Regions from separate parts of the Clostridioides sp. LIBA-2809 genome, predicted to be linked through region 3. Evidence: riboswitches for the same ligand, from Rfam matches in the RefSeq annotation. Region 3 holds a riboswitch; each other region holds the start of a gene.

Region 1 (7,676 bases), 1.8 Mb from region 3:
ATAAAGATGGTAAGCTAGTAACTAAAGAAATATTCTCTAATTATAATTATGAAATTAAAGACAAAGAGTTACTTAATACAGTTAAGTTTAAAGATATCAGCAAGGAGAAAATACAGCTAAAATCAAATACAAAAAATTATGTAATGGAAATTGTACCTTATCAAATTTTGACAAATAAATTATATGAATCTATACCAAATGTAGATGGATATTTTGTTCCAAATGAAGATTATTCAAAGCTTTGTGTTGTTGAGAGACATAGAATGACTGGAAACATATCAATTGCTCCACTAAAAGGATTTGGTATAAAAAATGGAGCAATAGCTACTACTGTGGCTCATGATTCTCATAATATAATAGTTGCAGGAGATAATGATGAGGATATAATAATTGCAATAAATTATTTAAAAGATATTCAAGGTGGTTATGTAATTGTATCAAATGGAAAAGTTCTTGCACACTTAAGTCTTCAAGTAGCAGGACTAATTAGTACTCTTCAGGCTGAAGAAGTGCAAGAAACGACTGATAATATGTTGGAGATAGCAAGAAGTATGGGAGTTCCAAAATATGTAGACCCTTTTATTACACTTTCTTTTATGGCACTTCCTGTTGTTCCACAAATAAGACTTACTGATTTGGGTTTGTTTGATGTTGAAGAATTTAAATTTATATAGACTATGAAAATGGTAGTAAATTGACAGTATTTAATATATATTAAATACTGTCAATTTTAATTAATGGATTAGTTAATCTGATTTTAAGTTTAAATACTTTAATCGAGATATTTATGGTATATTTTTAGAATATAAATATTATGAAAATTATATATTGATGAGACTTTATATATAAAAAATAAAAAATTTTATTTATGTACAGATATATAGGGTAATAATATATAATATAAAATTATCAATAAAAACAAAAGGAGAGATATTTATGTTGAGTATAGGAACAAAAGCACCAGAATTTACATTAGAGGATAAAGATGGAAATAAAGTAAGTATGTCTGATTTTAAGGGAAAAAAAGTAGTAGTATATTTTTATCCTAAAGACAATACACCAGGTTGTACACGTCAAGCTTGTGCTTTTAGAAATGCATATGATGGATTTAAAAAGGATGATGTACAAGTTATTGGTATAAGTAAAGATAGTATAAAATCACATCAAAAATTTGCAGAAAAACATGAACTTCCATTTATTTTACTTTCTGACCCTGATTTAGTTGCTATTAAAGCATTTGATGTATGGAAAGAGAAAAAAATGTATGGAAAAACTGCATTGGGAGTTGTGCGTGCAACTTATATCATAGATGAAAATGGAATTATTGAAAAAGTCTTTGAGAAAGCAAAACCAGATACAAATGCACAAGAAATTCTTGAATATTTGGAAAAACAGGAGTAATAAGAATTTATGATTATAATGTTATCACCAGCTAAAAATATGAAGCATATAGAAGCCTTTGATAGAGATTTGAGTTTACCCTGTTTTATAGATAACACAAAAGAAATAGTGGAAAATATAAAGGCATTTAGCATAGAAGATTTTAAAAACAGAATGAAAATCAATGAAAAATTAGCTATATTAAATAAAAATAGATTTGAGAATATTAAGTTTGATACACTTGGAAGCCCTGCAATCTTAACTTATGATGGAATTCAATATAAAAATATAGAGGCAGATAGTTTTACAAAACAAGATGAAGAGTTCGCAGACAATTGTATTCGAATCATAAGTGGATTGTATGGGGTTATAAAACCGTATGACAGTATATATGAGTATAGATTAGAAATGCAGACAAAATTACAGGTACGTGAATTTAAGAATTTGTATGAATATTGGGGAAATAGCATATATGAACAATTAATCAAAGAAAAAAGGGCTATCGTTAATTTGACATCAAATGAATACAGTAAATCCATAGAAAAATTTATTAAAGATAGTGATACATGCATTACATGTACTTTTAAAGTAAGTAAAAATGGTAAATTAAAAGTTGAATCTACACAAGCAAAGAAAGCTAGAGGGATGATGGTAAAGTATATTGTAAAAAACAGAGTAAGAGATACTGAAGAACTCAAAAAATTTAATTTAGGAGGATATAAGTATCAAGAAAATTTATCTGATAATGGTGAGTACATATTTGTAAAAGAGTAGATTTTTATTAAGCATTAAAAAGTATTGTTAAATTTAGGTAAAATATACTTATTGTGTATTGAATTGAACTTGATTTTAAAATATAATTATTCTTAAATCAAAAAAAGAAAGGAGTGATCTTCCAAAATGGAAAATCACAAACAGATGCCTTGGCATTCAAGAGCAACTCATGAAATTTTAGAAAGTCTAGATTCATCAGAGGAGGGGCTCACCGATACCGAGGCGGAAAAACGGATTAAAGAGAATGGTTTAAATGAACTGAGAAAAAAACCACCTAGAACAACTTTACAAATGCTTTGGAGTCAAATTACAGATGCTATGGTTTTAATACTAATAGGAGCAGCCATATTATCCTTGATATTTGGAGAATTTACAGAAGCTTTTGTAATACTAATAATTGTAACAGTAAATGCAGTTATTGGAATTGTTCAAGAAAAAAAGGCAGAGTCATCGTTAGAAGCATTAAAAAATATGAATTCACCTATAGCTCGTGTTATGCGTGAGGGTGAAGAAAGTGTTATTCCAGCAAGTAATCTTGTAGTAGGAGACATTGTTTTTTTAGAGGATGGAGCGATGGTCCCAGCAGACCTTCGTTTGATAGAAACATCGAGTTTAAAAATTCAAGAAGCTTCATTAACAGGAGAATCTGTTCCATCAGAAAAAGATTCAGATACAATCTTATCTGAAGAATGTGTATTAGGAGACCGTAGCAATATGGCTTATACATCCTCAATCGTCACATATGGTAGAGGTGTAGGTGTTGTAGTTGCAACTGGTATGGATACAGAAGTGGGTAACATAGCACATCTTTTAGATTCACAAGATGATTTTGATACTCCTATAAAACGTAAACTTAATACTGTTGGAAAGACATTAAGTGTCATAGGTATTATTGTATGCGTTGTTATATTTGCAATAGGTGCATTTTATCAGAGACCTCTCTTGCCAATGTTTATGATTGCAATTTCCCTTGCCATATCAATTATTCCAGAGGGATTACCTGCAACAGCTACTATTGTAATGGCTTTAGGCGTACAACGTATGGCTAAAAGAAATGCTTTAATTAGAAAATTACCTGCTGTTGAAACATTAGGAGGAGCTACAGTAATATGTTGCGATAAAACTGGTACATTAACTTTAAATAAGATGACTGTTACACATATTGCTGTAAATGGAGATTTTGAGTCTGGAAAAGTTACATCAATAGACACTGCATCTGAAAAACATCCACTAGTATATAAAGAAATTGTTTATGCTGGTGCACTTTGTAATGATGCGTGTATTAATCCAGATAAAACAGATGAAATATTAGGTGACCCAACAGAGGGTGCATTAATTTTTATGGCCAACAAATTTGGAATAGATCAAGAAGCTCTTGAAGAAGAATATCCACGTGTATTTGAACAGCCTTTTGATTCTGATAGAAAATGTATGACAACTGTTCATAATATAGATGGAAAGATTACTGCTTATACTAAAGGTGCAGTAGATGAAATTCTTGACTTATGTACTAAAATATTAACATCAAAAGGCGAAAGAAATATTACCGAAGTGGATAAAAAGAATATACACGAATTATGTCTTACTATGTCTAAAGATGCATTGCGTGTACTTGGTTTTGCGAAGCGTGAGATTTCATCTATACCAAAAGAAGATAATGAAAACATAGAATATGATTTGACATTTATAGGTATGGTTGGTATGATTGACCCTCCAAGAACTGAGGTAATTGATGCAGTAAATACTTGTAAAGAAGCAGGTATAAGAACCATAATGATAACAGGTGACCATAAAGTTACTGCCACAACAATAGCTCATGAATTAGGAATATGGAATGAAGGAAATACTGTTATATCTGGTGATGAACTTGATAATTTAAGTGATGATGAACTAGATGAAGCTGTTAAAAAAGCTACAGTATTTGCACGTGTGTCCCCATTTGATAAACTTAGAATTATACAATCTCTAAAAAGAATTGGAGAAGTACCAGCAATGACTGGAGATGGAGTAAACGATTCTCCTGCCTTAAAATCTGCTGATATTGGTATAGCTATGGGTATAAGTGGTACAGACGTTGCAAAAGATTCTTCTGATATGATTTTAATGGATGATAGCTTTACAACGATTGCTTATGCAATAAAAGAAGGTAGACGTGTATATAGAAATATACAGAAAGTTATACAATTCTTACTTGTTGGTAATATAGCAGAGATACTTACATTGTTTGTTGCAATATTATTAAATTGGGATACTCCACTTCTAGCAGTTCATATTTTGTGGGTAAACCTTGCAACTGCTACACTTCCAGCCCTTGCGCTTGGAGTTGACCCACCAAGTAGAAATATAATGAAGCATCAACCAGTAAAATCAACGACCTTGTTTGAAAAGAACCTTATACAAAGAGTAGTTACTCAAGGTATATTTGTGGCAATAATGACTATTTTAGCATATAAAATTGGTCTTAATATAGAAAACCATGCTGTAGGTCAAACAATGGCATTTTGTGTATTAGCATTTTCACAAATGTTAAGAGCTTTTAGCCAACGTTCAAATACAGATTCCATGTTTAACAAAAATAATGGTAAGAATCCATTTCTTTTAATTTCATTTTTAACTTCTGCGTTACTAATAGCAGTAATACTATTTGTACCTGTTTTTAGAAATGCATTCAGTTTAACTATTTTAAATGGTTCAGAATGGCTTATAACAATTAGTTTAGCCATAATGTCTGTAGTTCAAGTAGAGATTGGAAAATTTATTAAAAGAAAATTTTTAAAAAAATAGTTGACAAAATTAGGAAAAATATATAAGATATAAAACATAGAAAAATTAAATAAATCTTATCCAGAGAGGTGGAGGGACTGGCCCTATGAAACCCGGCAACCAGTATATTTATATACATTGGTGCTAAATCCTGCGGCGAAAGCTGAGAGATGAGTATAATTAAGCTTATACAGAGCCTGAGTTATATACTCAGGCTTTATTTATTTTAAATCTCATCTGATAAATAGTTTAATTTTTTACTAAAATCTAAGGGGGATACAAAAATGTATAATAAAGAGACAATATGTGTGCAAGGAAATTACAAACCAGGAAATGGAGAACCAAGAGTTTTACCTTTATATCAAAGTACAACTTTTAAATATAGTAGTATAGACCAACTTGCTGAACTATTTGACTTAAAAGTTGATGGACATATATATTCAAGAATAAGCAATCCTACTATTCAAGCTTTTGAAGAAAAGATAAGTCTACTAGAAGGAGGAGTATCTTCTGTGGCTGTGTCATCAGGTCAATCTGCAAATATGTTAGCAGTTTTAAATATATGTAAATCAGGAGATAGTATACTTTGTTCTTCAAAAGTATATGGAGGAACATTCAATTTATTAGGACCTAGTCTTAAAAAATTTGGAATAGATTTGATATCATTTGACTTAGACTCAAGTGAAGATGAAATAGTAGCACTTGCAAATGAAAACACTAAAGTTGTGTTTGCAGAAACACTTGCAAATCCAACTCTTGAAGTTATAGATTTTGAAAAAATAGCAAATGTAGCTAAGAGAGTGAATGTTCCATTTATAGTCGATAATTCACTAGCATCACCAGTGCTTTGTAATCCTCTAAAATATGGAGCAAACATAGTTACTCATTCTACTACAAAGTATTTAGATGGCCATGCTTCAAGTGTTGGAGGAATTATAGTAGATGGAGGAAACTTTAACTGGGATAATGGGAAGTTTCCAGAGTTGGTTGAACCAGACCCAACATATCATGGAATAAGTTATACTCAAAAATTTGGAAATGCTGCATATGCAACTAAGGCACGAGTTCAACTACTTAGAGATTATGGAAATTGTTTAAGTCCATTTAATGCATATCTTACTAATTTAAATGTTGAAACACTTCACCTTAGAATGGAGAGACATAGTGAAAATGCACTTAAAATAGCCAAATTTTTAGAAAAACACGAAAATGTAGATTGGATTAACTATCCAGGACTTGAAGATAACAAGTATTATGAGAATGCGAAAAAGTATCTATCAAAAGGATGTAGTGGAGTTTTATCATTTGGAGTAAGAGGTGGGCTAGAAAATGCCAAGAAATTTGTGGAGAAATTACAGATAGCATCTTTAGTTACACATGTTTCAGATGTAAGAACATGCGTTATACATCCAGCTTCAACTACTCATAGACAATTAACAGAAGAACAATTGATTGCATCTGGAGTATTACCTTCACTAATAAGATTATCCGTTGGAATAGAAAATGTAGAGGATTTAATAGCTGATTTAAATCAAGCTTTAAATTTCTAAGAGAAAGAGAAGTGAAAAGATATGGCTTTAATACTACCAAAAGGATTACCTGTTATTAATAAATTATTGGATGAAGGAATAGATGTAATTTACAAAGAAGATTTTAATAAAGAATTAAAATATGAAAAAAGTATAGATACAAAGATAGCTATATTGAATTTAATGCCTATAAAGATGGATACAGAATTAGATTTACTTAGAAGGATAGACAAAACAGGATTCAATGTATCTGTGGAATTTATTAAAATCTCAACAAGAGAAAGTAAAAGAGTATGTAATGAATATGTTAAGGATTTTTATAAAACATTTGATGAAGCCAAAGAAGAGTACTTTGATGGCTTTATAATAACAGGAGCTCCAGTTGAACAAATGGAGTTTGAAGAAGTTGATTATTGGAATGAACTAGAAGAAATTATGGATTATTCTAAAAGAAAAACTAAATCTACATTATATATATGTTGGGCGGCTCAAGCAAGTCTTTACAAATACTACAATGTAAAAAAACTTCCATTAAGTCAAAAATGTTTTGGAGTATTTAAGCATAAAGTAGATAAAAATAGTAAAATAGTAGATGGATTTGAAAAAGAATTTTTTGCTCCACATTCAAGACATACTACTATAAATACTGAAGCTCTAAAAAATAATAAAGAATTAAGTATTGTAAGTCATTCTAAAGAAGCTGGTCCTTATATAATTACAAATTCAAGAGATGTATTTGTAATGGGACATGGTGAATACGATAAGTACACTCTTGATAAGGAATATAAGAGAGATATAGATAGGGGCGATGAAATATCAATACCTCAAAACTATTATATTAATAATGACCCTTCAAAAGAGCCAACAGTCAAATGGAAGAAACATTCTGAGTTATTGTTTAGAAATTGGATAAAAAATTATCTACTACAATAAATTTAGGATAGTATATAAAAACTAATTAAATAAGATATAGAAAGCTATAGGTATAAAGATAATCTTAATGATTCTTTATACCTTATTATTTTTAAAAAATTTGACATTATAGTAGTAGTTTTATATAATAATACTAAACCGACTGACGGTCTAATGAAAGGAGAAAACATATGAGAATAGTAAAAGACCCTGAAGAACGAAAATCTGAAATATTAGATACATCTGAAATGCTTTTTTGCACTAAAGGATATTCAAAAACTACTATAAATGATATTTTAAATGAAATTGGAATTGCAA
Region 2 (7,676 bases), 1.1 Mb from region 3:
TTATGCTCTGAATTTGCATTTACAAAAATCGCTAGTTCTTCATCATCTATAATGTCATAGCTATCCACATATTTATCTAAACATTTTAAAATTCCATCTTTATCATATCCATCAAATCTAACTACAGCACTACATTCATCTTCTATAAGTCCACTTAAATCCAACTTTCCTTTTGAGAAAGACTTTATATTTGCATTTCTATTATCTATTATATCTATAATATCAGCATAGACAGCACTACCTGTTGCACCTCTTCCAGCTCCTTTACCCACAAAAGAAAGTTCACCTACTGAATCACCTACTAGAATCACTACATTAAACTCATTATCTATTTTTGAAAGCATATTATCATTATCAACCAATGCTGGTCTAACAAACCCACTTACTTCTCCTGATTCATACTTACTTCTAGCAACTAATTTTATCTTACAATTTAATTTTTTTGCGTATTCTATATCTTTTTCATCTATTGAAGTTATTCCTTCTAATAATAAATCTTTCCAATATACTATTTTTCCATAAGATAAAGTAGATAATATAGATAGTTTTCTAGCACTATCATATCCTAAAACATCTGCATCTGGGTTAACTTCTGCAAATCCCAATTCTTGTGCTTGTTTTAAAGCTACATCATACGGTAGATTTTCATCATACATCTTTGATAATATAAAATTACAAGTTCCATTCAAAATAGCATTTATACTCTTTATATTATTACCTTCTAATGATTCTATCAATGGCTTTAAAACTGGAATACCACCTGCTACAGATGCTTCAAATTTAATGCTAACATCATTTAAATTGGCTAATTCTATAAGGTCGCTACCTCTCTCTGCAAGCAAGTCTTTATTGGCTGTTACTACATGTATTTTTTTATTTAATGCTCTTGTTACATAATCAAAAGCTGGATTCAATCCTCCAATTACTTCAACTAGTATATCAATATCCTTATCAAATATATCTTCTATATCTGTTGTTATCTTATCAAAATACTTTTTAGACTTATGTTTCTCTTTATTTTTAACTAAAATTCCAACTATTTCTATATCTCTTTTTGAAGTATTATTTTCTATTAAATCAATTAATCCACTTCCTACTGTTCCATACCCTAATATTGCTATCTTCACTGTTACATACCCCCATCATTTTGATTATATTAAATTATTTATATGTATAAATATACTAATTAAAAAAGCTTGAGTATAAACTCAAGCCATATGACGGGTTTATACTCATCTTTCAGCATAACTGCTGCAGGATTTAGCACCAATGTATAATAAAATATACTGGTTGCCGGGCTTCATAGGGCCAGTCCCTCTGCCTCTCTTGATAAGATTGCTAATTTAAATTTATGTTTAATAGTATAATACAATTTTTGCCAATTGTCACTATTTTTTTAACTTATTTTACTAAAAGAATATATACTATTATCTAGCTGCTCTTTTAGTTGGTTTACCTTTTTTTGTAACATTATTATTTTTAACCTTGGCTTTTGCCTGTTCATGTCCTGGGAAAAGTATCTTAGGTTCCTCAACATTTCTCTTATAAATAGTAAATTTAAAACCAATAGCTTGCACAAATTCAGCTCTTAAAGCTTCACATACTGCATTAGCAGTTTCTTTAGCATCAAGACCTGCATTTTCTAGTATAGTAACTTTTACTAATTCTCTAACTCTTAACATATCATCTAATTGCTCTAAGAAACTTTCTGTGACACCTTCTTTACCAATTTGTGTAGTAGGTTTTAAAGTATTTGCCAAAGATCTTAAATACGCTCTTTGTTTTCCTTTTAACATATCCTCACCTCTATAATCCTATACTAAAATTAATTGTAAAATTCAAATTCCAATTCGTAAATTCTAACTACATCTCCATCCTCTATTCCCATTTCTCTAAGTCTATCAAACACACCTTGACTTTCCATAGCTTTTTGGAAATATTGAAGAGATTCCATATCATCAAAATTTACAGAATACATTATTCTTCTAAGTGCTTTACCTGTAACTACATACACACCATCTTCAATATCTATACTCAATTCTTCTTCAGTACCAATATCAAGTTCTGGTCTGTACATTTCTTCTTCTGAAACTAGTTCCACATCTTCTACTTCTTTTAAAAGTTTAGAGACATAGGCTATTACATCATCTATTCCTTGACGAGTTGCTGCAGACATTTTAAATACTGTATATCCTCTGCCTTCTAACTCATTCTTAAATGTATCAAACTTACTTTCATCTTCTAGTATATCAAACTTATTTGCAACAACAACTTGTGGTCTCTTTGAAAGCTTTTCATTGTACAATCTAAGTTCGTCATTTATCTTGTCAAAATCTTCAATAGGGTCTCTACCCTCTAGTCCAGATATATCTACAATATGTATCAATACCTTTGTTCTCTCTACATGTCTTAGGAATTCATGCCCTAATCCTATACCTTCAGAAGCACCCTCTATAATTCCAGGTATGTCTGCAAGTACAAAACTATCTCCAAACTTAGTTTGAACGACACCTAGATTTGGTGTTAGTGTTGTAAAATGATAGTTTGCAATTTTGGGTTTAGCCTTAGTTACCACTGATAGAAATGTTGATTTACCTACATTAGGAAATCCTAAAAGACCTACATCTGCTATCATTTTAAGTTCAAGAGTTACCCATCTTTCTTCTCCATCTGTACCAGATTTTGCAAAAGCTGGAGCTTGTCTTACTGCATTTGCAAAGTGTTGGTTACCTTTACCACCTATACCACCTTTTGCAACTACAGCTATATCTCCTTCTTTCTTTAAATCTGCCAATACAAGGCCTGTAGCCTCATCTCTTATTACTGTACCTGCTGGTACTTTTAATACTAGATTCTCTCCATTTTTACCAGCTCTTTTACCTTTGCTTCCGTCGCCACCATTTTGAGCTTGATATTTTTTTTGGTACTTAAAGTCCATTAGAGTTCTAAGACCCAAATCAACTTCAAATATGATGCTTGCTCCACGACCACCATCTCCGCCGTCTGGTCCACCAGCTGGAACATATTTTTCTCTTCTAAATGCTACCGAACCATTTCCACCATTTCCAGCCTTAACAAATATTCTTGCCTTATCTATAAACAAATTCTTCACCTACTTAATTAAAAACTTTTAATTAGCATTACCAAAAACACTATTATAAATTCATCAGTACTATAAGAAAAAGGAGTGCCTCAACACTCCTTTTATGTATATTACTCAGCTATTGCTACTGGATATATACTAACTTTTTTTCTCTTCTTGTCTTTTCTTTCGAATTTAACAGTACCATCAACTAATGCAAATAAAGTATCATCGCTACCTTTTCCAACATTAGTTCCTGGATGTATTTTAGTTCCTCTTTGTCTAACTATTATACTTCCAGCAGTTACTAATTGCCCATCGAATCTCTTAACACCTAATCTTTTAGATATAGAATCTCTACCATTTTTAGAAGAACCTACCCCTTTTTTAGATGCTAATAATTGTAAATTCATGTTTAACATATGGAGTCACCCCCTACTTTTTTAAAATTTTTATATTTTTTGGGTATTCCCGTTTAATTTCTTCAACCGCTAATTGAAAGTGATTTAGTAATAATTGTGCATCTTTTATATGTATATCTTTAACTATACATTCTATATGACCTTCTTCTCCTACTACTTTTTCAAATTCAATCTTTTGTAATTTGTCTAAAGAATTTATAACTGCAATAGCATTAGATGTAACTGCAGCACACACTATATCATAGCCTATTTCATCAAAATCAGCATGTCCCTTTAAACAAAAACCTTGTATCAAGAAATCATCATTATAATAATATTTTACCTTTATCATAACTTAACCAACAACTAAGCGTTTATTTTTTCTACAACTATCTTAGTGTATGATTGACGATGTCCTTGTTTTCTTCTGTAATCTTTTTTTGCTTTATACTTGAAAACTATAACTTTCTTAGCCTTACCTTGTTCAACAACTTTAGCTTGAACAGATGCTCCTTCTACTACTGGAGAACCTAATTTTAATTCTCCATCTTTAGAGCAAGCTAATACTTCGTTTAAAGTAACAACATCACCTGCGTTAGCTTCTAATTTTTCAACGAATAATACATCACCTTCAGAAACTTTATATTGCTTTCCACCAGTCTTTACTATAGCGTACATTAAATACACCTCCTCGGCCTCAAACTCGCCAGTACAAGGTACTTCATTTGAAGATTTAAACCTTTACTGTGCGGCATTACAATTATTAATTATAAAATATTTACATTTTATTGTCAACTATTTTATCGAAAATAACATTAGTTTTATTGTGTTTTAATGTAGCATTTGCGTTTAAAGAAATCTTTATATTATATTTTTCACCAATTTTATCAATTATATCCATATAATATTCTTTTATTTGTTCAAAAATAAAATCATTAAACTCTATTATTATATTTTTATAGACTGTATGCTCACTTATTCTCATAATTTCTTTTTCAATGCCATCTACCATATGATGTATAGATTTTATCGTTTGTGCACCATCACAACATGGACAAGACATTAGATAATACTTATCAATAGACTCTTTTTCTCTACGCCTTGCAACTTCTACTAAACCAAGCTTCGTCATACCTAACACTTCAGCTTTTCGTTTATCTTTATTAAATTCTTCCTCTAAGAGGTGTAAAACTTCATTTTGATGCTTCTTCTTATGCATGTCAATAAAATCAATTATTATTATTCCAGCTATGTCTCTAATTCTAAGTTGCCTTACAATTTCTTTTGCAGCTTCAATATTAGTTTTATAAACAGTCTCATCAAGTTTGCCAGTTCCAACAAACTTACCTGTATTTACATCTATGACTGTAAGAGCTTCTGTCTTTTCAATTATTAGATAACCTCCACTCTTTAACCATACCTTTTTATTTAATAACTTCTCTATTTGAGATTCTATTCTATATAAATCAAATACATCTCTATTTTCTTCAAGGCATAGTTTATCAGCATAAGTATTGTCTATTCCCTTCAAAATAGACTTGAGTTCACAATATCTATCATAACTATTAGTAATTATAGATTCAATATCATCATTCACATTATCTTTTACATATTTAGTTGCAAAATCTAAGGATTTATATAATAATTTTGGTCCAATACCAAGTTTATATTCTTTTAAAATGTTTTCATACTTTAATTTCAACTCTTCTATATCTTTTTTTATTTCATCATGAGTGCAACCTTGAGCCTCAGTCCTTATTATTAAGCCTAAATTTTCTTTATTTACTGCCTTAGTAATTTTTTTTAATCTAAATCTTTCTTTTTCATCAGTAATTTTATTCGATATTGTAGTTCTATCATTGGAAGGTATATAGACAATATACCTTCCAGAAATACTAATTTCAGTGTTTAATTTTGCACCTTTAGTTCCTATTTCTTCTTTATTTACTTGCACTAGAATATCTTGACCAGATTTTATAGTACTTCCTTTTTTCAATTGTAAATAAGCAAGTTTTTTAAAGCCAATATCTACAAAACAAGCTTCTATTCCTGGTATAACTTTTTTTACAATTCCACGGTATATATTGGATACAGTCTTTTTATTTAAATTATCCTCAACAAAAAGTTCTACTAACCTTTCATCTTCAAGTACTGCTGTTTTCTGAGACCCTACTAAGGACTCGATAACTATCTTTTTCACAACTTCACCTCTCGAGCCTACATAGGAGTCACTAATTCACCATCTTCTAATACATATAAATCTCTTCTCAATATATCAACATCTAATGGGTCAACATTCAATTCAAACATCTCTAATATTTTTGGAATAAGTATATTAGTATTTAAATTAGTCTTTGAACCTGTAGCTATAGTAGCGGTAAGAGTAATATATTCATCTTCTAAATTTAAAACATCAAAAGTTCTTATCATAGGTCTTATATCAACTTCTACCATCTTCCCTTTTTTATTCTTTTTTGTTATAATTATTTCTTTATTATTCATAAAATCAATTACTTTTCTTTTTACAAACTCTTTAGTTAGAGGTCTTTTTAACTCTATATTAAACAGATATTCTCCATAATCTATCACAGAAGAAAGAGAAGGTGTTTGTCTATCAATTTCTTTTGCTTTGATAAATGCTATTCCATCTGGAAGTTGAACTGATACTTTACTTAAGAACTCCTCTACTGATAAATCATCTTCTTCTATCTCAATATCTACATACTCTCCCTGACTTTCTGTTCCTAAAGCCAAAGCATTACCATAACTCATTTTAGGATGAGGATTAAACCCTTGAGAATGTGATAAGTTTATTTCAGCTCTCCTAAATGCTCTTTGCAATAATCTCTGAAGGTCAAGATGTGATATATATATCATATCGCCTTCCTTTTTAAATTTTACTCTTATTATTTTACTCATATTAGCAAAGCCCCCTTCCTATATCATGTATATTTATTCCACAGCCATTACAATTATGTCTACAATCAGAAGTGATTTTTTCTTTTTTAGCATTCTCATCTTCTCTAATTAAGAATTTTTTATTAACACCTACATCTATATGGTCCCAAGGAAATACTTCTTCATAAGTTCTATTTCTATGTGCATAAAAATCTATAGAAAGATTATTTTTTTCCATAGCTTCCTTCCATATATCCAAATTAAAGTGTTCTGCCCATCCATCAAACTTTGCACCTAGTTTAAATGCATCATATATAACTTTTCCTATCCTTCTATCCCCTCTAGCTACTACAGCTTCCATCAAGCTAGTTTTTGAATCATGGTAATTGTATTTTATATTGTTGTTTCTCAATTTATTTACTAAGTGTCTTTGCTTCTCAACTACTTCTTCTGTAGTATCTTGTCCATGCCATTGGAAAGGTGTAAATGGCTTTGGTACAAATGTAGAAGTACTTACTGTAACGCTAAAACTTCTCTTTAATTTACCTCCATTTACTTTTCTGTAAATATCAATAACCTTATATGCTAATTTAGCTATTCCATCTAAATCATCATAAGTCTCAGTTGGTAAACCAATCATGAAATATAGTTTGACACTATTCCATCCCATCTCAAAAGCTCTTTCTGTTGCATTTTCCAAATCTTCTTCTGTGACACCTTTATTTATAACATCTCTAAGTCTTTGAGTTCCCGCCTCTGGAGCAAAAGTAAGTCCAGACTTTCTTACTTGTTGTATTTTATCAGCAATTTCCATTGAGAAGTTATCTAATCTAAGAGATGGAAGAGAAATCCCTATATTATTAGAAGCATACTCGTCTACCAAATAATCAGTAAGCTCAGATAATTTGCTATAGTCACTTGTACTAAGTGATGATAATGATATTTCATCATATCCAGTATTTTTAACTAATTTATCTAATATTTCTTTAAGTCTTTCAACACTTTTTTCTCTTATTGGTCTATATATCATACCTGCTTGACAGAATCTACATCCTCTTGTACATCCTCTGAATAATTCCAACACTATTCTATCATGAACAGTATCTATATAAGGTACTATTAGTTTCTCTGGATAGTCTACAGTTTCAACATCTTTTATTATTCTCTTAGTAGGATTCTTAGGAACTCCATCTCTATTAGGAGTTACACTTTGAACTGTACCATCTTCATTGTATTTAACATCATAAAAACTTGGTATGTATACTCCCTCTATACTTGATATTTTATATAAAAAA
Region 3 (7,676 bases):
ACAGGTACCATATTTTAATAACTATTTTATTTTAATTACTTCATGTGTAAAGTACAAACTAAATTTCATAAATTTATTCTAATATTAACTTATCTCAGATTTATTTTCCTTATACCCATTGGTTTTAGTAATTCTTCTATAAAGCATACATAGTAAAATCAAAATTCCCATGTAACCTGTATACGGATATAGTGTTCCTACTAGCTTATCAAATGGCAATAGACCTCCTATACATGCTAGTATACTTACTACTATTGTTATCATTCTAAATTTAGGATGGTCATCCTCTACAAATCTATTAGTTACTGACCATAATAGTGGTACAGCTGTAGTGTATATTCCTAATAAAAGAACTACTGAGAATAAAATACCTATTATTGGAGATATCTTATCAGCTAAATAAAGTGCTGGTATCTCTTTTGTATATATATTTCCTATGTCTGAAAGTAATGCTAAATTCATCATTATAGCTGCTGCCATAAGAGCTACTCCACCTATTATACCACCCCACACAGCATCTTTCTTATTTACTGCAGAAGAACCCATTCCTGTCAAGAATGTTATTACTATTATTACATTATAACAAGTATAAAGCACACCTGAGAAATACCCACTTGATGTAGCAGTTTTAATGTTTAGACTATCAACCATAGCTCCAGCATTTGGTAAAGCATCAATATTACTACACAAACTAATAGCTCCTACTAAAAGTGTAAATATTATTATTATAGGACCTATATTACCTAGTATTTTAGAAAGCCTTGTCAAACCTAAAGAAACAGTTATTAGGGAAACGATTGCCATACCAATCCTACCTACATATGGATTTAATCCATAGTACTCTGATAATGTAGCTCCTGCTCCTGCAATCATTATTACTAATGTTCCAAATAAAAATAGTGGTCCAAACCATTCAAAGAATGTGCCAAGATATTTTCCACAGTATACTTGATAAATCTTTATTGGCTCCTTAAGCTTCAATTCTCTTCCTTTATCTATAACTTCTGCTCCAAACCATGAAAATAATACCATAGATATTATTCCACCTATAATACCAGCATATCCATAAAACGTAAAAAATTGCAGTATTTCTTGACCAGTTGCAAATCCAGAGCCTATTACAGTAGCCACATAAGCTCCAGCAAAACTTATAACAGTTTTAACATTTATCTTGCCTGACATACATTACTCCCCCCTAATTAAAATAATTTTTTAAGTGTAAGTTTATTAAGATTATATTAGACGTATTATTGTGATATTTCAATATATTTTTAATAATTTAACAGTAGTTAACACATTCTTAACCAGTTTTTAACATATATCCTATAATATGTATCAATTTACCATAATATTATAAAACAAAATACACTAATCTAATTAAATACTGTTTGTTTATTATATGATGAGAAATTTACATTTATTAAAAATATTTAATCTACAATAAAAAAACTGTTAGAAAGTAATCTTAAAATTACATTCTAACAGTCTCTTAGTTAAAAATTATTCACCTAGAGCATCTTTTCTTAATTGCTCAACTTTGTCAATTTTTTCCCAAGGTAAATCTATATCAGTTCTACCAAAGTGACCATAAGCAGCAACTTTTTTGTAAAGTGGCTTTCTTAAATCTAAGTCTCTTATTATAGCTCCTGGTCTTAAATCAAAGTGTTTATTTACTAATTCAACAAGTTTTTCTTCTGAAACTTTACCTGTCCCAAAAGTATCTATAAATATAGACAGTGGTCTAGCTATACCTATAGCATATGCAAGTTCTATCTCACATTTATCTGCAAGACCAGCTGCAACAATATTTTTCGCAACATATCTAGCTGCATAAGCAGCAGATCTATCAACTTTTGTAGGGTCTTTTCCTGAGAAAGCTCCTCCACCATGTCTAGAATATCCACCATAAGTATCTATTATTATTTTTCTTCCTGTAAGACCTGTATCTCCTTGAGGTCCTCCTATAACAAATCTTCCTGTTGGATTTATATAAATTTTAGTTTCTTCATCAAGTAATTCAGCTGGTATAACCTCTTTAATAACATGATTAATTATATCTTCTCTTATTTTATCATTTGATACTGTTTCACAATGTTGAGCTGATATAAGAACTGTATGTACTCTTACAGCTTTATTTCCTTCATATTCAACAGTAACTTGAGTTTTTCCATCTGGTCTTAAATAATCAACTAAACCTGTCTTTCTAACTTCTGTAAGTCTTCTTGATAATTTATGAGCCAAAGATATTGGAAGTGGCATTAATTCTGGAGTCTCATTGCATGCAAATCCAAACATTATACCTTGGTCTCCAGCTCCAACTTTTTCTATTTCTTCTTCTATCTCTTCTCCAGTCTTGCTTTCTAGACCTTCATCAACTCCCATAGCTATATCTCCAGATTGCTCATCTATAGAAGTTATAACTGCACAAGTATCACAGTCAAATCCATATTTTGCTCTTGTATATCCAATCTCTCTTACTGTTTCTCTTACCAGTTTAGGAATATCTACATAAGCAGATGTACTTATTTCTCCTGCTACTAAAACTAATCCAGTTGTAACTGTAGTTTCACAAGCTACTCTAGATTGTGGGTCTTTTTCTAATAATGCATCTAATATTGAATCTGATATTTGGTCACATATCTTATCAGGATGTCCTTCTGTAACTGATTCTGACGTAAATAAATGTCTTGCCATTTTTATTCCCCCTTATACATTCTTAATTTTTATTATAGGTTTTACCTTATTTTTAATTTTAGAAATTTTACTCAAAATAAAAAACCTCTCCTTTATAAGAAGAGGTTAATAATCGTAATTGTATACTAATTAACTGACCTCATCTTTCAAGACTTTTGTCTTGTAGGAATTAGCACCTTTTCCCATTTGGGTGGTTGCTGGGCTTCACAGGGCCTATCCCTCAGCCGCTCTTGATAAGGTAATCAAGATTTAAGTTTTGTTTTACTTTACTAGCTTACTATTTTTTTAAAATTTTGTCAAGATTTTTAGTCATATTTTTCCCATACCTTTTTTTGTAAGACAAATAAAATATTATCTCTATCTGAAATTTAAAGTTAGGTCTTTTTACTGTTTTTTATTCATATATTTTTTTGAAGGGGGTGTTCCTATTGTATTTAGCTAAAGTAAATTACAGCGATGATGATGTTATACAGATGCTAAGTTCAGTTCTAAAAACTATAATTAATGAAAATACGATTGTTGTTTGCATAGGAACAGACAGGGCTATAGGTGATACTTTAGGCCCTTTAGTTGGAACAATACTTAAGAACAGTAAATTTAAATACCCCGTTTACGGTACACTAGATAACCCTATTCACGCCTTAAACATATATGAGTCTTTAGATACTATAAAAAATACACATATGCAAGGTAACTTCTTGGCTATAGATGCTTGCTTGGGGTCGCAGAGTAACATAGGTAATATACAAATTAGAGAAGGACCTATCCTGCCCGGAAAAGGTGTTGGCAAAAAACTACCTCAAATAGGAAATTATTCTATAGTGGGAATTGTAGATAAAATTGATGAAAACAATAGACTTTCATTTAATAATATACGTCTTAGCTTTATATTGGACTTAGCTGAAACAATAGCTTTAGCTTTATTAGTATCCACCTAAGTCCAATGTGAAGTAACCGATAAAATTCTTTATATAAAAAGGTAGATATTTTAGAGTATCTGATTAAATACTCCAAATTATCTACCTTTTTACTCTTATGTTGTTAGTTTTTACTTTTCAACCAAAGCAAACATTAATTCACCTTTACAGACAAGCTCTTCACCAACATATGCTTTAGCATCTGCCTTAGCTATATTTCTTCTAAGAGTTGTCATTTCAACTTCCATAGTTAATGTATCTCCTGGTCTTACTTCTCTCTTAATTCTAACTTTATCTATACCTGCAAATACACCTAATTTTCCTTTATTTTCCTCTACAGACATCATTGCAACTCCACACACTTGCGCCAAAGCCTCTACTATCAAAACTCCTGGCATTAATGGATATTCTGGAAAGTGACCTTGAAAAAATGGCTCGTTAACTGTTACATTTTTTATACCAACAGCTCTTTTTCCAACTTCTAGTTCTGTAATCTTGTCCACCAATAAAAATGGATATCTATGTGGTATTAATTTTTTTATTTCATCTATATTTAGCATTATAAACTCTCCTAATTATTTTCTTCTAAAAGACCCACCTGTTTCAAGTAAGTCTATTGAACCCAAAGCTATTCCTGTACCTTTTGCAACACAAGACAATGGCTCCTCTGCTATTGTAACAGTTATCCCTGTTCTCTGTTCTATTATTTTATCTAATCCATATAATAATGAACCTCCGCCAGTCATTATTATACCAACATCTCCTATGTCTGCTGCTAACTCAGGAGGTGTTTTTTCTAAAACAGCATGAGTGGCAACTACTATTTGCTCAACACATTCTCTAAGAGCTTCTAGCATTTCTGTTGAATTTATAGTTATAGAACTAGGAAGTCCTGTAATTAAGTTTCTTCCTGTTATCTTCATATATTTTTCTTCTTCTCTCTTAAATGCAGAACCAATTTCAAATTTGATTTTCTCTGCTGTTCTTTCTCCTATAAGAAGGTTGTGTTGTTTTTTCATATACTTAACTATAGAATCATCAAATCTATCCCCACCAACTTTTATAGATTCACTTACAACAGCTCCTCCTAGAGATATTACGGCTATGTCTACAGTCCCACCACCAATATCTATAATCATATTCCCATTAGGCTGTGATATGTCTACTCCAGCCCCTATGGCTGCTGCTATTGGTTCTTCTATGATATATACTTCTCTAGCTCCAGCTTGTCTAGTAGCATCCTCTACTGCTCTTTTTTCTACTTCTGTGACACCCGTTGGTACACATACCATAATCCTTGGCATGAAGAATCTTCCAAATCCTTTTTTATCAACTATCTTATCTATAAAAGATTTTAACATCTTTTCAGTTACATCATAATCAGAAATTACACCATCTCTTAAAGGTCTTATAGCAACTATATTACTTGGTGTTCTTCCTATCATTTTTTTAGCTTCTTCTCCCACAGCTAAAACAGAATCTGTCCTATTATCTATTGCTACAACAGATGGTTCTTCTAAAACGATTCCCTTACCACTAACATAAACAAGTACATTTGCAGTACCTAAATCTATGCCTATATCAGCTCCAGCCATTTTTTCAACTCCTTCATTTATATATTAGATTATATTATAAGTCTATTTTAATACTCCTATAATAAAGCATATACAAAAATCTCGCTTTAATCAAGAGAAAATAAATGTTTTAAGAGTATTATTATTCTGCTATTTATAATTATTTAATATATTTATTACAATAATCTAATTCAATAAAAAAAGTAGGTTTTTAACCTACATTTTTTTATGTTCCTTCTCATACTTTAATTTAGTTGCTAATCCCCCTCTAATATGTCTCTCTGATTTATTCTTGTCTAGCACACTTTTAACTTCTTTGGCAAGGGATGGATTTATTTCCTTCAATCTTTCTGTAACATCCTTGTGAATTGTACTTTTACTTACTCCAAATGTCTTGGCGGTTTGTCTTACTGTAGTGTTTTTTTCAAGTATATATTTTGCTACCACTATGGCCCTTTCCTCTATATGAGATCTCAAAGATTACCCCCCTCACATAATAGCTTTAATGATATATATGTAAAAACACCAAAAAATATAACAAGCTTAACCAAATATGATTAAACTTGTTATACTTTTACTTAATTAGACTCATTGGGTCTATAGATTTCTCTCCGTTATATGCCTCTAAGTGTACATGTATGCCCTCTTCACTCTCTACTTGAGAAGTGCTTCCTACAGTACCTAGAGATTGTCCTTCTGTTACCTTCTGTTCTTTTTTAACACTAACATTTTCATCTAAATTTGAATATACAACTACAATATTATTGTCACTTTTTATTTTTACTGATTTTCCATATTCTTCATCATCAAATACATCTACTACCATTCCGTTTAATAGAGATTTTATTTCTTTACCTTTAGTACAACTAACATCTACACCTTTATGAGTTTCCCAGACATCTAGTGTTTTAGAGTAACTAGGTTCTTTTTCTGAATATCCTCTTATTATCTTATCTCCAATGTAGTTTAATTTTGTTGTACTTGACTTATTTTCTTCTTTTGACTTAGCTTTTTCTAAGTTTTGTTTTGAATCTGTTGCAGTAGGAATAGCATCTTTCTTGTCTTTTTCAATTAAATGTATTTCCTCTTCACTATCTTTATTAGCATTTTCCATCATGCCTTTATTAGAAGCTAATTTATCTACATTATTATTTGTAAACCAAACTCCACCTACTGCTAATAAACAAACACATACAAATAAAGATAAATAAAAACCATCTTTTTCTAACAGCTTTTTCTTCATTTTGCACCTCCAAATATATTTCTACATTTGGATTATTGACGTGTTTTTGGTATTTTATACAATTATTAGTATATATCTTTTATTTTTGTATCTGTGTAGTAATGTGATAATATGTCATAATATTTATGGCCTTCTTCTGCCATTCCTTCTGCTCCCCACTGGCTCATACCAACACCATGCCCATATCCTTTTACTACAAAATCTATGTATCCTTCTCCAAATTTTATATCAAAGTTGGCTGAGTTTAACTTAAAAACAGTTCTAATGTCTTTTCCAGTCAACTCTTTATTTCCTAATTTTATTTTTTCTACAGTTCCTGCATCACTTCTTTGAGTTATTGAGACTTGTTTGCTTAAATTATTTGTATCTATTACAATAGTGCTATATGCTCTTCTAAGACTCTTAACAAAGTCTGTATTACTTATTTTAAGTGTAGATGCAAACTTAGGAGAATACTTATCATAAGGACTTTCTACAGATTTTAGATAAGGATATTTTGCAGAAAATACTTCTTCACTGTTTTCTGTTTTTCCTGAAGATGTAGAAAAGTAAAGAGGAAGTATTGCTTTATCACTATAAGTTATTATCTGTCCTTTAGTTCCTCTGACAGCTTCTTGGATTTTAGAGTATTTATTCTTAATCCATTCTTCACCATTCAACTTTTTAAGAGTATCATAGCTCTTGTATTCTTGACAGTGTTTGTAGTCAGTACATACTACCGCATTTTTATGTTTACTTGGTTTCTCATGTTCCTGCTTATATACTACATATGTTCTAGCTGCCACAGCTTGAGCTTTTAGCGCTTCTATGTCAAACTCTGAAGACATCTCACCAGCTATTACTCCACATAAGTAATTCTCCATGTCCATTTTTTCAACTTTTCCTGTTATATGATTGTACACATTGATGATTGGTGTTTTTTTATTTACAGTTTCATAGTTCACTATCTTTTTTTCTTCTTTATTACCTTCGTCTTTGATATCACTTTTTTTAATAGTTTTGTTTATAGATACTGATTTCTCTGGTTTTTGAGTTAGTTCTACATTTTTATAAGAAACTAAAGTTATAAGTGATGGAACTAATACAGAACAAGTCACGAATCCTAACAAAACAACCAATGGGTTCTTCATATACTCTCCTCCTTAGCTTTTAAAACCTTGTATTTAAGTATATGAACAACCCTATTAATTTATAACTTTCTTCTCTAAACCAATTATTAATCTTCTACTATTTCGATTTGACCACCTA

The links. Region 3 has a riboswitch for S-adenosylmethionine ahead of metK (methionine adenosyltransferase). Riboswitches for the same ligand answer to the same signal wherever they lie in the genome.
Region 1: it holds a riboswitch for S-adenosylmethionine, as region 3 does, so the genes downstream of both, ACTG44_RS09695 (O-acetylhomoserine aminocarboxypropyltransferase/cysteine synthase family protein) here and metK (methionine adenosyltransferase) in region 3, are expected to answer to the same signal.
Region 2: it holds a riboswitch for S-adenosylmethionine, as region 3 does, so the genes downstream of both, ACTG44_RS06075 (homoserine dehydrogenase) here and metK (methionine adenosyltransferase) in region 3, are expected to answer to the same signal.

The regions. Positions count from the first base shown of each region.
Region 1 is NZ_CP197004.1:2,015,574-2,023,249, forward strand. It holds gene ade (adenine deaminase) at 1-674, shown strand, start outside; gene bcp (thioredoxin-dependent thiol peroxidase) at 937-1,401, shown strand; gene yaaA (peroxide stress protein YaaA) at 1,411-2,154, shown strand; gene ACTG44_RS09690 (cation-translocating P-type ATPase) at 2,281-4,938, shown strand; SAM riboswitch class I at 4,992-5,094, shown strand; gene ACTG44_RS09695 (O-acetylhomoserine aminocarboxypropyltransferase/cysteine synthase family protein) at 5,202-6,467, shown strand; gene ACTG44_RS09700 (homoserine O-succinyltransferase) at 6,489-7,379, shown strand; gene ACTG44_RS09705 (TetR/AcrR family transcriptional regulator) at 7,550-7,676, shown strand, end outside.
Region 2 is NZ_CP197004.1:1,254,252-1,261,927, reverse strand. It holds gene ACTG44_RS06075 (homoserine dehydrogenase) at 1-1,127, opposite strand, end outside; SAM riboswitch class I at 1,230-1,336, opposite strand; gene ACTG44_RS06070 (YhbY family RNA-binding protein) at 1,428-1,796, opposite strand; gene obgE (GTPase ObgE) at 1,826-3,103, opposite strand; gene rpmA (50S ribosomal protein L27) at 3,214-3,504, opposite strand; gene ACTG44_RS06055 (ribosomal-processing cysteine protease Prp) at 3,518-3,835, opposite strand; gene rplU (50S ribosomal protein L21) at 3,850-4,161, opposite strand; gene ACTG44_RS06045 (Rne/Rng family ribonuclease) at 4,262-5,683, opposite strand; gene ACTG44_RS06040 (TIGR03936 family radical SAM-associated protein) at 5,701-6,402, opposite strand; gene ACTG44_RS06035 (TIGR03960 family B12-binding radical SAM protein) at 6,404-7,676, opposite strand, start outside.
Region 3 is NZ_CP197004.1:174,676-182,351, reverse strand. It holds gene ACTG44_RS01215 (YkvI family membrane protein) at 85-1,182, opposite strand; gene metK (methionine adenosyltransferase) at 1,501-2,694, opposite strand; SAM riboswitch class I at 2,831-2,934, opposite strand; gene yyaC (spore protease YyaC) at 3,123-3,632, shown strand; gene fabZ (3-hydroxyacyl-ACP dehydratase FabZ) at 3,743-4,171, opposite strand; gene mreB (rod shape-determining protein MreB) at 4,187-5,206, opposite strand; gene spoIIID (sporulation transcriptional regulator SpoIIID) at 5,402-5,662, opposite strand; gene ACTG44_RS01185 (M23 family metallopeptidase) at 5,760-6,428, opposite strand; gene spoIID (stage II sporulation protein D) at 6,494-7,558, opposite strand; gene murA (UDP-N-acetylglucosamine 1-carboxyvinyltransferase) at 7,645-7,676, opposite strand, start outside.